Regions from separate parts of the Chryseobacterium sp. JV558 genome, predicted to be linked through region 3. Evidence: riboswitches for the same ligand, from Rfam matches in the RefSeq annotation. Region 3 holds a riboswitch; each other region holds the start of a gene.
What was found. Region 3 has a riboswitch for cobalamin ahead of metE (5-methyltetrahydropteroyltriglutamate--homocysteine S-methyltransferase). Riboswitches for the same ligand answer to the same signal wherever they lie in the genome.
Positions count from the first base shown of each region.

Region 1: linked by a shared signal. The riboswitch ahead of GFU89_RS11630 (TonB-dependent receptor plug domain-containing protein) and the one ahead of metE (5-methyltetrahydropteroyltriglutamate--homocysteine S-methyltransferase) in region 3 are both predicted to bind cobalamin.
Region 2: linked by a shared signal. The riboswitch ahead of GFU89_RS16900 (T9SS type A sorting domain-containing protein) and the one ahead of metE (5-methyltetrahydropteroyltriglutamate--homocysteine S-methyltransferase) in region 3 are both predicted to bind cobalamin.

Region 1 covers NZ_WJHU01000003.1:140,976-146,080, forward strand. Annotated here, with positions in the region: gene GFU89_RS11625 (YncE family protein) at 1-225, opposite strand, end outside; gene GFU89_RS11630 (TonB-dependent receptor plug domain-containing protein) at 222-2,255, opposite strand; cobalamin riboswitch at 2,364-2,549, opposite strand; gene GFU89_RS11635 (transporter) at 2,641-3,588, opposite strand; gene GFU89_RS11640 (cytochrome-c peroxidase) at 3,601-4,650, opposite strand; gene GFU89_RS11645 (MbnP family protein) at 4,643-5,105, opposite strand, start outside.
Region 2 covers NZ_WJHU01000004.1:554,326-559,430, reverse strand. Annotated here, with positions in the region: gene dnaG (DNA primase) at 1-1,266, shown strand, start outside; gene clpP (ATP-dependent Clp endopeptidase proteolytic subunit ClpP) at 1,380-2,066, shown strand; gene GFU89_RS16900 (T9SS type A sorting domain-containing protein) at 2,399-3,502, opposite strand; cobalamin riboswitch at 3,565-3,758, opposite strand; gene GFU89_RS16895 (esterase-like activity of phytase family protein) at 3,992-5,105, shown strand, end outside.
Region 3 covers NZ_WJHU01000001.1:1,208,844-1,213,948, reverse strand. Annotated here, with positions in the region: gene mmsB (3-hydroxyisobutyrate dehydrogenase) at 1-748, shown strand, start outside; gene GFU89_RS05615 (enoyl-CoA hydratase/isomerase family protein) at 751-1,533, shown strand; gene GFU89_RS05610 (Lrp/AsnC family transcriptional regulator) at 1,617-2,078, opposite strand; cobalamin riboswitch at 2,273-2,458, shown strand; gene metE (5-methyltetrahydropteroyltriglutamate--homocysteine S-methyltransferase) at 2,632-4,935, shown strand; gene GFU89_RS05600 (AraC family transcriptional regulator) at 5,049-5,105, opposite strand, start outside.

The sequences.
Region 1 (5,105 bases), on a different contig from region 3:
CGCATAGATGTTCCGGTAGTAGGTTCCTTTGGTATAATCAAAAAAATCCAGTGTACATTTGTTGCTTCCCATATTCCCTTCGTTCAGCATATAAAAGCCTTTTATGGCTGTATTTTCTGAGGGAAGTCCTTCCACCACTTCCTGACGGACAATGACATCATCTGTACGGCATGAAGTAAGAAAAGCTAATACAAGAAACAGAAAATAAAAGTTTAGTTTTCTCATAAGGTGAAGTTTAGAATAAGTTTAAAGTTTCTTCCCGGCATTGGATAGTTGATGACCACATCATAATATTGGTTGAAGATATTATTCATCTCAAGGCTTACTTTAAATTGATGATTCGCCCAGTTGATTTTTTTCTGAACAGACAGATCATGAGTGTACCAAGGCTGTACATAATTGTATTGGATATTATCCTGGTTCACATCATAGCGTTTTCCTACATACATCGCACTGTAATTGAAACTCCAGTCTTTGTAATCTGCCATCAGGGTAAATGAACCACTGTGCCATGGCGTATAAGGAATCTGATTTTTGTAGAATGTATCTTCCGGATCTGTCATATCTCTTGCACTTTGGTAGGTGTAAGAAAATAATGGCCTCAGTTTTACTTTTCCTAACTGCATTTCTGCCTGAACGTTTACATCAGTACCAATGATTTCTACCAATCCAAGGTTCATCATCAGCCAACGGAACATACTTCCGTTAGGAGCTGCGACAATTTTGTCCTGTACTTTGTTGTAGTAGCCGTCTACTTTAGCATAAAAGGATTTAAAGAAATGGTCATTATAATTCTTCTGGTAAGTAAATCCAACATCATACTGATTGGTAAATTCCGGTTTCAGGTAAGTATTTCCTATATTGGTATAATAAAGGTCATTGAAAGTAGGCAGTCGGAAAATTCTTTTATAGAAAGCTCTGAGGGTAAGCTCAGGAATGATTTCAGGCTGATAGCTCATAAATACTGCAGGTGTCCATTCTCTGCTGTCTCCGGGCCTTTTGTTTTTTCTTACTTCTTCAAAGGTAAATGTTCCTAAAAGGCTTCCCAGAATTTTCAACCTGTTCCACTGGTAAGTTGTAGCTAAAGCGACTAATGTTGTATAGCGTGTAGGATAAGAAAAGTTATCCAGGTTGGCATCCAGATTATTGTACTGAAAATCTCCGCTCAGGCTGACATCCCAATTGGGAGTGATAGAATAGACATTGGATGAGGAAAGATAAACCTCTCTTTGGATGTACACATTATCTGTATACATAATAGACTGAGAACGGACTGTATCCATAAAATGGGTATAATCGTAGGCAAATTTTGCTTTCAGCTGTGTTTCAAATTTTGGGAACAACTTTTTTCTCAGGTTGGCCTGTATAAAATAATTCTCATCGGAAAGTCTCGCTCCTCTTCCACCAAAACGGCCATTCACAATAGGAGCCGGCATTCCACGGTCTGAAATATAACCATAACCTCTGATGTTCCAGCTTCCGTTATTTAAAGTTCCGTTTAAGGAAGTTTCAAAGCGTTTTGCTTTAATATCCGAATCCTGTCTTTTTGCAATGGTATCATAAGCCTGCTGCCCATCAGGATATTTTTTAGCATATCGAAACCTGTAGATTCCATCACTTTGCATAAATTCGGCACTGAAACTGGCAGAAACCCTGTCTGATACTTTCTGCTCTAATCGGAATGATGGATTAAAAAGATCAATGGAGGCACTTTTGGCTCTTATCACAAGGTTGGTTTTCCTTGTTCCTTTAAATACTGGTATTTTAGGCTGTAAGTAGATAGATCCCGAAGAGCCGAAATCTTTTGCAGGCTGGAAAATCTCACTTTTCTGACCATTATACAATGATATTTCTTCAAGATCGTCCAATGAATATCTTCCGAGGTCAACAAGCCCATTCTGTGCATTTCCCAGTTGAATTCCGTCATAGAAAACACCTACATGCTGGCTTCCAAGACTTCGGACGTTAATGGTTTTCAGACCACCCATACCACCGTAGTCTTTGATCTGAACTCCGGAAAAATACCGAAGAGCATCCGCAACGGAATGACTGTTCAGTCTTTCCAGCTCTTCTCCCTGTAATGTTTGTGCCGGAACGATTTCCTTAAAGTTCTTTTTGTAGAGACTGATCACCTTGATGGATTCTTCCTTCAGCGTATCATTTTTCTTTTTTTGGGAATATAAAAGCTGAGATGCGATCACCAGTATTGTGAAAACAGCTTTATGAATTGTAGAAGTAGTCAGTTTTGCCGCCATTAGCTCATTTAGGATAATGATGACGCTAATGGATGTAAGAAAACAACGACAAAGCACAGCTGTCACTGCACAGAATCATTGATGTCCTAAGCTTTATTCCACGAAAGCGTCAAACGATTATGGTCTGGCAGGTCTTCTGACTTACTCCATTTTTGAAATCCTTCCCATTAAAAAACAGTGGATATATTTTTCAAAAACTTTGGTGTGGAGCTTACAGCAGCGGGTCTGTTCCGGATTTTCACCGGATTCCCTTTTAAGAGCTTTTTAGGGCTCACCAAATTTCGGCAAAGATAAAAAATTATTCCTAACCCCCAATTAAAATCATGATTCAGAAACAATTAAAGCCCCCGAAGGAGCTTTAACAGTATTAAAAAGAGAGTTTATTTTAAATTCCGATATTCAGGAAAATACTGAACCTGGATTTTGCTTCAATGTCTCCTCCTGCCAAGCGGGTGTACATAGGAAGCATGAGTTCACTTCCCAAACTCAGTTTTTTATAAGAAGCTTCAAATCCTAATTTCCCATACAACGCACTTCCTGCAGTATTGGGTAAAGCTTCATCGAACTGTTTATTCTGAGCATAGACTTCTCCCTGAACTCCTGTTTTTACAGAAAAGATAGATTTTTCATTTCCTGCAACCTGATAAAAACCTGTTGCAGCATAGTTCCACTGATTTCCGAAACGGTAGTTTTTCTTATTTTCCGTTTTTATGGTATAATCTGTATTGACCAATACGGCTACTTTATTTTTCTGAAATTTATAATTCAAAGCAGCCTGATAATCCCAGCTTCCGGTTCCGAGCTGAAAACTCGGATTGACACCGGAGATTCCTTTTTCGTCAAATTTTCCCAAAGGAATTTTTACGCCCAAACCTCCACTCAGGTGATGGGAATTATCTTTAGAACTCATCAGCTGGTAAATTCCCATCAGGTTCAGATCGCCAATTCCATTGATTTTAATATCTCCCTGCATGGTTTTCTTTTCATGGAAATGGAAGGGCAGACTTGCATATACACTCAGCTTATTAGTTAAGGGAATTTTCCCCCAAATCTGCAGGGTATTGAAATACTGATCCTGTGTAAGGTCTTTTACAAATAGGTTCTCCTTTGCTTTGTAATGCTGTGCAAAGTATTTGATCCCTATAAACTGTGGATTCAATAAAGACTCGAAGCCGGATGATCCGTTTCCTGCAGCACAACCGCAAGCGTCACAATCATCATCAAAATCAAACCTGCTAAAGGTTTCCGGAGAAATATAAACGCTGTCTCTAATGGTCTTCGCCTGATACTGATTAAACAGGATTAAACTTAGTATGAATATAATCTTCTTCATGTTTTCTATAAATTATTCTGCAAATTTTGGATTGGATATAAAACTTTTATCAGACAGGGTTTTCAGGAATGCTATAATTGATTGTTTTTCCTGACTGTTCATGGCAATTCCTATATGACCGTTCTGTTTCAGCTGTGGGTCAAGATTGGTATTATCTTCTACCTGATCTGAATAGAAGTTGAGTACCGCATCTAGGGTGTAAAACCTTCCATCATGCATGTAAGGAGCTGTATATTCTACATTTCTTAGACTCGGAACCCGGAATTTCATCCAATCTACCTGATTTAGGGTCACTCTGTAACGCCCTGCATCCTTGAATTCCGTATTATAATACATTCCTGTATTCCGGAAACTTTCATCAGTAAACAGTTCTCCGCTATGACAAGAGGCACATTTTTGCCCGAATAATGCCATTCCCTGAGATTCGGTTGAAGTCAATTGTTCCTTTCCCTGTTTGAATCTGTCATATTTTGAATCTGCAGAAATCAGTGAAGCCATAAACTGAGATAAAGCTTTCAGAATTCGTTCTCCGGTAATGGTTTCGTCTCCATAAGCTTCTCGGAAAAGTCTTTTATACTTCTGGTCATCTTTTATTTTCGAAATCGCTTCCGGTATGGAGCTGTCCATTTCATTAACGTCTGTAATAGGACTAATGGGCTGTTCATTAAGATTATGAATCACTCCGTCCCACATATACCTTTTCAAAAAAGCCATATTCTGAATGGGTGGTGCATTTCTGATTCCGATTCTGTCATCTACGCCATGGCTTACAGTATGCCCGTGGTGGGTAAAAGCATTTTCCTGAATATGGCAGAACCCGCATGAGATGGTATTATTTCTGGAAAGTCTTCCTTCATAGAATAGTTTCCGCCCCAGTTCTACTCCATTTTTTGTCACCGGATTAATGGATTTATCGAATGTCATTTCGGGAAAATAAGAAGGAAACTGCAGATTATATGCTTCATCTTTTTCCAACGGCTGTATCACCTCATCAGAGCATGAAATACAGCTCAACAGAAATACAAGCAGAACCAGTATCGTTTTAACAAAAAAATTAATCATTGTGAACGTGGTCTACTTTAAACATTTTCTTAAGATTGTTGGTAACATCTACCAGGTGCTGGTTTGAACCCATCAGCATATCATTGGCTGTTGTAAGAGTAAGTGCTTTATCTCCACTCAAGAACTGGTTAAGATCTGCCAGAATATGAATAGATGGACGAATCTGTCCTGTCACTCTTGCCGTTGTTGGAAGGTTCAATGTAATTTCACGGTATAAATCGGGCTGTTCGTTAGCTATAACATTTCCCATATTTCCGGTATGATTCATGAATTCTTTAGAAGGAGAATCTGCACCATATTTCCCTTCCAGTTTCACAAAAACATATCCTGCAGCCCATGACCACGACATCCCTTTCTGCTTAGCTTTCGTCCAGAATTCAGCTTGCCCGTCTTGTCCCAGCAAGTAAGCTTTCTGGCTGATTCCCAACCCGAATCTTATTTTTTTATAATTATTT
Region 2 (5,105 bases), on a different contig from region 3:
GAGATTTATCATAAATCCAATGTCCTTTATGGATTAAACCAGAGTAAGCAGGCTATTTCAAGAAAGAATGGCTGTCTTTTGGTGGAAGGGTATATGGATGTAATTTCACTTCATATGTCCGGAATTGAAAATGTGGTGGCCAGCTCCGGAACGTCTTTGACTACAGAGCAGATCAAACTGATCAAAAGGCTTACGGAAAACGTAACCATTCTTTTTGATGGTGATAATGCCGGTATTAAAGCCAGTTTCCGAAGCATTGATATGTTGCTTACGGAAGGAATGAATATCCGTGTATTGCTTTTCCCTGATGGAGATGACCCGGATTCATTCGCCAGAAAACATCCGCAGGAATACGTAGAAAAGTACATCGAAAATGAAGCGATGGATTTCATCGACTTCAAAGCGGAAATTCTGTTGAAGGATGTTGGTAATGACCCTATTAAAAAAGCAGAAGCGATAAGGGATATCGTAAAATCTGTTTCTTTTGTACAGAATGCACTGAAAAGAGAAGTTTACCTTAAAGAGGTTTCCAATAAATTCGGGCTTTCTGAGCAGAGTCTTTTCAATGAACTGGATGTTCAGAAGCAGATCACACAGAATCAGACCCATCACGTTCAACAGCAGCAAAAGGAGAAAGCAGCTCCAAAGATGGAGATTGTTCCTCTTGAAAAAGAAAAAGAAGATCCTTTCCTGTTTGATGTACTGTTTATGGAGAATAAACTTGTTGAACACATGCTGGCATTTGGGGATATTATTCTGAAACGTAGAAATGAACAAGGTGAAGAATATCAGATTACAGTAATTGAAGAAATTCTTCATCATTTTGAAGAAGAACAGTATACGTTTTTAGTCAAAGGCAATGAAATCATTATCACCCAGGTTAGAGAGGGAATTCAGAAAGATGAGCTTAGAAGTGGAAACTTTTTTGTATCTTTTATGGATGAAGAGATTACCACGAAGGTGGTGGATGCTTTGATTCCGCTGGATGATCTTGAAAACTGGGCTTCCAGAAATATTTATCCTCCCAATTATGGAGATAAAGTGGCAGATCAGATCCAGGGAGATGTTTTATTGCATAAATACAGGTATATTGATTATTTAATCACGGAAACGGCTAAAGATCTTGATCAGTACAGTACCACAGATGAAGGGAAATATTATGAGCTTATCAAAAAAATTACCTTATTGAAACAGGCTTCCATGCGATTGAGTAATATCATCGAATATTCGCCCATCAAAGGAATCTATGGCGATAGAAAAAGATAGTTTTTAAGTCAGTTTTTTTGATATTCTGTGACAAAAAGTCCTATAAAATTTTAGGAATAAATATTGTAATTTAAACTTCGAGAATAGTATAAAAAATAATACATAATAGAAATATGGACATTAAAAAAGATTTCAGAGATTTCTCTGTAAAACATTTAGGAAACAACGGTTTGGTTACCGATCAGTATATGGGAATGTATGGCCCAACGAATCTTACTCCGTACATCATGGAAGAAAGAAGATTAAACGTTGCTCAGATGGATGTTTTCTCTCGTTTGATGATGGACAGAATTATCTTCCTGGGTACAGGTATTGATGATCAGGTTGCAAATATCGTTACGGCTCAGCTTTTATTCTTAGAAAGTGCAGACCCGTCAAAAGATATTCAAATCTATATCAACTCTCCTGGTGGAAGCGTTTATGCAGGGTTGGGTATTTATGACACCATGCAGATTATTAAGCCGGATGTAGCGACAATCTGTACAGGTATGGCTGCTTCAATGGGAGCTGTATTATTGGTTGCTGGAGAAAAAGGAAAACGTTCTGCGCTTAAGCACTCAAGAGTAATGATTCACCAGCCTTCAGGAGGTGCTCAGGGAGTTGCTTCTGATATGGAGATCAACTTGAGAGAGATGCTGAAATTGAAGCAGGAACTTTATGAAATCATTGGTCACCACTCAGGACAAACGTATGAGTGGGTAGAAAAATCTTCTGACAGAGATTACTGGATGACTTCTGAAGAAGCGAAAGGCTACGGAATGGTAGATGAGGTTTTGCAAAGGTCTACTGAGAAAAAATAATTGATTGTAAAATCATAAGAAACCGCACCTATCTGGTGCGGTTTTTTTTGTTGAAGTAATTATGGATTTTGAACTGTATTGACTATTCAGATTCCTACGGAATGACACAATTGGAATAATGGTTTATCCATACAGTTTGTCATTCCGTAGAAATCTAGCCGCAATCAATCATGAAGAAATACTTAAGATGAATCTATAAAGATCATATTCCCAACTGAAGAAATAAGAATTCCCATCCTTTGGAGGGGTGGCGAAAATTCAAAGAATTTTTGACGGGGTGGTTTTCCCCCACATATCCTCATGAAAAAAGCGCCTTTAAAAGGCGCTTTTCTTTATTTCTTAACCATCTTATGTATCGTTGAACCACCATTTGTTTTAATCTCAACAAAATAAACTCCTGAAGATAAAGCCCGGATAGGAATCTTTAACTCCTGAGAAGTTAGTACCTTTTGTCCTGTAGCTGAATAAATATTCACTTCTTTTAGTTTCTCAGTTGTTTCAATTTGAATGAAATCACTTGCCGGATTAGGATAAATAATGAATTTTTTCTTTGTAACAGAAGAAATACCCAAGGTTAATTGTGCTTCACTTGGAGTAAATGGTCTTCTTTGGCCAAAACTTAATCCCAACCAATCATCGTTGTTCAATTGAATCTGAGAAAGATTAGCTTTCGTTTGCCAGCTTGACAAATCTTTTCCTTTATATAACTTCCAGCTGTCTGATCCGGAAGCATTCCCTGTGAATGAATTTAATGATAAATTTGAAATCTGATTGTTAGCCGATGTAAAATTAAAATATGAAACCTGAGTCTGGATCAGTTGTAAAGCCTGGTCAGCAGTGATACTCCCGTTATATTTAATTCCGAAAACGAAAGAATTGGCACCATTGGCATTATCAGTTCCGAAATCAATCACCACAAGGCTTTTATTGCTTCCTGTTCCTACCCAGTTGGTAACCTGAGATGGTGCGTACCATGAAGAGCTGTAAGCTGCAACGGGAGTTGAAGGAGGGGTGTCGTAATGATCAAGACCGTATGAAGCTCCATACCATTTTCCGTCAACCAAAGGAGTATAACCTACACCATTGTTCCATGTCATGGTTGATGCATTGGATCCGGACCATGTTATCCAGCTGTCATCAATAGTGGAGGTGTGATGATTATAATTCAGAATAGAAAGATATCCTGTAGGAATGTCAACCTGCATTTTGGGTTCTGCAGCCACAATAGCATTAATAAGATCTTCCATTGTTAAATCATTGCTATCAAAGCGGTATCCCCATGCATAAGAATTGGGAGTGCTGTTGTCATTAAAATCTGCAATGAAATAAGCCTTTTTAGAACCGGTTCCTACCCAAAATTTAATGTCATTTTCTGTGAATTGGGCTGACAATAACTGCATACAAAGCAGCAAGAAAAAAAAATAGATTTTTCTCATGATATAATTTAAATTAAAGTTTTACTCCCGAAACTTATCTTTAAAAGAAAACAAAATTTCCTCTAAAGTCAGTATTTTAAGGCAGGTCTCCTGGCTCACATCTTACAGCTTCCTTCCCGGATTTTTAGCTCCAGTGGTATGATTATGCTGTAAGTTCAAACAGTTTACAGTTGCGGGTACAGCTCAAGATTTGAATAATATTCTCACTTGATTCCCTATTAATGAACAATGTTCAGCCTTAAAACGCTGCAAATATATCATATAAATTTGTGAGTCCGTTTTGTGAATTATCTTTTTTCTGAGATGCTTAAAAAGTTGATTTTCATATTAATTAATAATTGAGTTAGATTGCTGGATTTCTATTTTAAAATCTTCTGTTTTTCTGTTTATATTCAATTCATTTTGCAATTCTATTGTTAAAATAGAATTATCATTATATTCAAGATCAGTTTATAATCAATCTCTATTTTCGCAGCCATAAAAGTGAATATGAAAAAATTACTATTGTCTGTTGCAGTGCTGGCAGTATTAGCTTCATGCAACAGTGAGGCTGATTCTACAATAATTAATCAGGATATTAATTATTCCAAACTGCCTCAGGAATTTCCATTTACAAAACTGGCTACGATAAACGGAGTAGATGTTATCAATGGTGGATTTGGTTCTGGAGCAGCCGCTCACCCTACAAGAAAAGGTGAATTCTATGTCATTACAGATAGAGGACCTAATACTGACTTCCAGAATGGGAAAAAATTTCTTACCCCTAACTTTACGCCAACCATTATGCACTTTAAAATCAATGCTGATGGAAATATAGAAGTGATCAAATATATTAAGCTTAAAAACCCATCAGGACAGCCTATTACAGGATTACCAAACCCTGCAGGAATGGGAAGTACCGGAGAAATAGCCTATGATGCTTCCGGAAATGTTTTAGGGACGGATAAATACGGATTAGACAGTGAAAGTATTGTAGCAGCGGCAGACGGTACATTCTGGGTTTCTGATGAATACGGGCCACACATCGTGCATTATAGTGCAGACGGAATGGAGATGGAAAGAATAAGCCCGATTGGCGTAAATACAGGACCAAGAAAATTACCTGCTGTTTTAGCCAAAAGAAGAGCGAACAGAGGGATGGAAGGACTTGCTATTACACCCGATGGAAGAACATTGGTAGGAACCATACAGTCAATGATGTATGTACCCAGCAAAGCATTGGCTACCAATACTACTTTGACGAGAATTGTAACATTTGATACTGTTACAGGGCAGACCAAACAGTTTTTATACAAGCAGGATGGAGGAGCTTCCGATTCAGTTTGTGATATTACAGCCTTAAGTAATAATGAATTCCTGGTGATTGAAAGAGATGGAAATTTCGGATCTCAGGGAGGAATTAAAAAAGTATACAGAATCAACCTGAGCAATGCTTCGGATGTGAATGGAACTGATATTAATGCGGTTGACGGAATGAAAATTAATGGTAAGGCCTTAGAACAGTGTTCATGGGACGAAATTACCAATGCCGGGATAAAGGCTGTTTCAAAAACATTGGCCGTAGATCTGGTTGCAAAGCTGGGCTACGAACATGATAAGTTTG
Region 3 (5,105 bases):
GGCTGCCGAATCTGCTGTAGCTGCCTGTAAGGACGCAGACGTTGTGATTTCAATGCTGCCTTCAGGAAAACACGTTGCTGAACTCTATTCAGAAGAGTTTATAAGCAGCCTGAAACCAAATACATTATTGATTGACAGCAGTACCATTGATGCGGTTACAGCCCGTACAGTGGCTGAACTAGCTGTTTCAAAAGGCTGCAAAATGATAGATGCCCCTGTTTCCGGGGGAACTTCTGGTGCTCAGGCGGGTACGCTCACCTTTATTGTTGGCGGTAAACAGGAAGACTACGAAAAAGCCAGGCCGATACTGAAGTGTATGGGGCAGAATATATTTCATGCCGGAGAATCCGGGGCAGGACAGGTTGCCAAGATCTGTAATAATATGTTGCTGGCCATTCATATGATCGGAACTTCAGAAGCCATCAATCTTGGGGTGAAACATGGTCTTAATCCTCAGATTTTAAGTGAGATTATGCAGAAGAGTTCCGGAAAAAACTGGTCTTTAGACGTGTATAACCCCTATCCGGGAGTGATGGAAAATGCTCCGGCTTCCCGTAATTATTCCGGTGGTTTTGCCGTTGATCTGATGACAAAAGATCTTGGGCTGGCCGCAGAAGCAGGTTTGGAAACCAAAACATCTACACCTCTGGGCAATACCGCATTGAATTTATACAGAATGTGGAGCGAATCAGGAAACGGAAAAACAGACTTTTCAAGTATTATTCAATTTCTAAACAGAGACCTTTAAAAATGATTTTTGAAACATTACTATATCAACAGAATGGACACATTGGAACGTTAACAATCAATCGTCCGCAAGCTTTAAATTCATTGAATGAACAGGTTTTACAGGAACTGAAATCATTTGCTGACCAGATAAAATCAGATAATAATATCAGGGTATTAATTATTACTGGTTCCGGAGAAAAAGCTTTTGTTGCAGGGGCTGACATTAAAGCAATGCAGCAGATGACTCCCGCAGAAGCAGAGGCATTTTCAATTGCTGCACAGACCGCTTTTAACGCTATTGAAGAGCTTCCGTTTGCGGTGATAGCCGCTGTAAATGGTTTTGCGTTGGGGGGAGGTTGTGAACTTGCATTATCCTGTGATATTATTCTGGCCAGCGGAAAAGCAAAATTTGGACTTCCTGAAGTAACACTGGGATTATTGCCTTGTTTTGGCGGAACCCAGCGTTTGCCAAGAGCTATTGGATTATACAAAGCAAGGGAAATGGTTTTCTCTGGAGAATTTTATTCCGCGGAAGCCTGTAAAGATTTTGGTTTTGTCAACCATGTTTTCGCTCCCGAAGAATTACTGAACGAAGCTCAAAAACTGGCAGAAACAATTGCTGCAAGAGGTCCTGTAGCTGTGGCAAAAGCGAAACAGTCTTTAAATACAGGATTTGAACTGCATATCACAGACGGATTGAAACAGGAAGCCGCTTTATTCGGAGAATTGTTCACAACAGAAGATCACAATGAAGGCATCGGAGCATTCATAGAAAAAAGAAATCCGGACTTTAAAGGAAACTAATGGATTGGAAGATAGAGAATTGAAAATAGCATGGTTTAACTTAAGCATCATCTTCCATTTTCAATTCTCTGTTTTTCCATTACTTAAATGGTCAGGCCATGATTGTTTTTTACCTCAGCCATAACAAATGTACTGTGGGTACTCCCGATAGAATCTACAGATCCCAGTTTGTTAAATACAAAATCCTGATAATGTTTCATATCCCGTACCTGAACTTTCAGAAGAAAATCAAAATCTCCGGAAATATTATAGCATTCCGCAACTTCTTCAATTTCTAAAATTTCTTTTACAAAATCATACCCTACAGATCTGTCATGAATTTTCAGCTTGATCTGGCAGAAAACTGTAAACCCCCGGTTGAGCTTTTCAGCATCAAGAACAGCCGCATACCTTTTCACAAATCCTTCCTGTTCCAATCTTTTTACCCTTTCAAAAACCGGCGAAGTGGAGAGGTTCACTTCCTTTGCAAGCTCTTTAACGGTCAGTTTTGCATTTTTCTGGAGCAGCCTCAGCAGCTGTACATCCTTATCATCGAGTTGTTCCACAGAATATTATTCTTTTAGATTATAATAATAGTCAAATGTAAAGAATTATATGCTTTTATTTATGTTTTTAAAAGTTTATTTTGCTTAATTAATTGAGTTTGATTGTGTTTTTATTCTGTATTAGTAATTTTACACAAAATTAAAAACTTTTACTGATAACCATGTTATGGGTAAAAGTACAGTTCTTTAAAGATACTTCATCAAACAGGAAAGGCTTTACATAACGTAAATTAATAGGGAATCGTGTGAGAATCACGAGCTGTCGCGCAACTGTAAGTAACATACAAAGGTTTCTGTCCTTGCATATCCACTGCCAAAAGCGGGAAGGATGACGGAAACTGTTACAAGTCAGGAGACCTGCCTTTACTGAATTGACAATGCTTTCGCGGTCTGAAGCTTTTGGGTCATACAGATGATATATCGAATGAATACATTTTCTCTGTAAGGGAAATTGTGTTGTTGGTTATATCATGAGCCCTGAAATTTTATCCGTTAAAACATTCCGAAGCATTTTAAAAGGGCTTGACATTAAGTTTAATTAAAAAGTTTAAAAATGCAAACTCACATTCTGGGCTATCCGCGTATTGGTAGCAAAAGAGAACTCAAAAAAGCCTGCGAGCAATATTGGTCAGGTAAAATCCTTTTGGAAGAACTTCTGAATACAGGGAGAACGATCTGTACCCAAAACTGGAACATTCAGAAAGAAGCAGGAATAGACCTTATTCCATGTAATGACTTTTCATACTATGATCAGGTATTGGATATGAGCCTTGTGGTAGGAGCAATTCCTACACGTTATCATGAAGTAGTGCTTAAAAAGAACAACTCTGAGCTGGATCTTTACTTTGCTATGGCAAGAGGATACCAGAAAGAAGGATTGGATATCACTGCAATGGAAATGACGAAATGGTTTGATACCAATTATCACTATATCGTTCCCGAGTTTTATAAAAATCAGCATTTTAAACTGAATTCAGATAAAATTTTTAATGAATTTTCGGGAGCAAAACAGGCAGGAATCAATGCAAAACCGGTAATCATCGGGCTGGTTTCTTATCTGCTGTTAGGAAAAGAAAAAGAAGAAGGATTTGATAAACTGGATCTGGCTGGAAACCTTCTTTCCGTATATACTGAGATTTTAACCAAACTTCAGGAACAGGGTGCAGAGTGGATTCAGTTTGATGAACCTTTCTTAGCGTTGGATTTAACGGAGAAAGCAAAAGAAACATATCATTTTGTTTACGCCGAAATAAGAAAACGCTTCCCGAAACTGAAATTGATTGTGGCTACTTATTTTGAAGGATTAAATGATAACGGATCACTTGCGGCATCACTTCCCGTGAATGTATTGCATATAGATCTGGTAAGAAATCCTGAGCAATTGGATGATATTTTGAGTGCTGTTCCAGAAAGCTTAAGCCTTTCATTAGGAGTAGTTGACGGAAGAAATATCTGGAAAAATGATTTTGAAAAATCTTTGTCTTTCATCAGAAAAGCAGTTGAGAAATTGGGATCTGAAAGAGTTTTAATTGCTCCTTCCTCTTCATTACTTCATTCACCGTGTGATCTGGATTTTGAAACTTCCCTTAATCCGGAAATTAAAAACTGGCTGGCTTTTGCCAAGCAGAAAGTAGCAGAAGTGGTAACACTTAAAGAACTGGCATCCGGAACGGAAAATGAACAGATTCTTGCTTTATTTGAAGAAAATAAAAAAGGAATTGCAAACAGAAGAACATCTTCACTTATCCATAATGATGAGGTGAAGCAAAGAGCGAATGCTGTTACTGAAAAAGATGCACAAAGGATCAATACCTTCAAAATCCGTAAAGAAGAACAGCAGAAAGTACTGCAACTTCCTTTATTTCCAACAACAACCATCGGGTCATTCCCACAGACTACGGAGGTAAGAAGCTGGAGAGCAAAATTCAAAAAAGGAGAGCTTACGGCAGAGCAGTATGATACCTTATTGAAAGAAGAAACCCAGAGAACCATCAACTGGCAGGAAGAAATAGGAATAGATGTTTTGGTTCACGGGGAATTTGAGCGTAACGATATGGTGGAATATTTCGGGGAACAGCTGGAAGGTTTTGTATTTACGAAAAATGGCTGGGTACAAAGCTACGGAAGCCGTTGTGTAAAACCTCCTGTGATCTTTGGTGATGTTTCCCGCCCCACGCCGATGACGGTATATTGGTCTCAATACGCTCAATCCCAGACTGAAAAATGGGTAAAAGGAATGCTTACAGGTCCCGTTACAATTTTACAGTGGTCTTTTGTACGTGATGATCAGCCTCGTTCAGAAACATGTAAACAGATTGCTCTGGCCATCCGTGATGAGGTTGTGGATCTTGAAAAAGCTGGAATCAGAATCATTCAGATTGATGAGCCCGCGATAAGAGAAGGACTTCCATTACGAAAAACCGACTGGCAGAATTACCTGAAATGGGCTGTAGAAGCTTTCAGAATCTCTGCAAGCGGAATAGAAGATGCCACTCAGATTCATACCCACATGTGTTATTCGGAATTCAATGATATTATTGAAAACATTGCTGATATGGATGCTGATGTGATTACCATAGAATGTTCCCGTTCTCAGATGGAACTGCTGAATGCTTTTGCAGACTTCAGATATCCAAACGAAATTGGTCCCGGCGTATACGATATCCATTCCCCAAGAGTTCCGTCTAAAGAAGAAATGATTGAACTGTTGAGAAAAGCCCAGAACGTTATTCCTGCCAATCAACTTTGGGTAAATCCTGACTGCGGACTGAAAACAAGACATTGGGAAGAAACCGAAAAAGCTTTGATAGCAATGGTGGCAGCTGCTAAAGAAGCTTCCGTAGAATATGCACTTTAAAAAACTTTAAATAATTAGATTCAATTATTCAGATCGTGTTATGATTTTCATGGCACGATCTGTTATTTTGATTATACTCGCTTTCAGATATATTTTTTTAGATGAAGTCTAAGTTATTTTGCCTGTAATGAACTCGGTGGGTAGCCAAACTGCTTTTTAAAGGCAAAGGA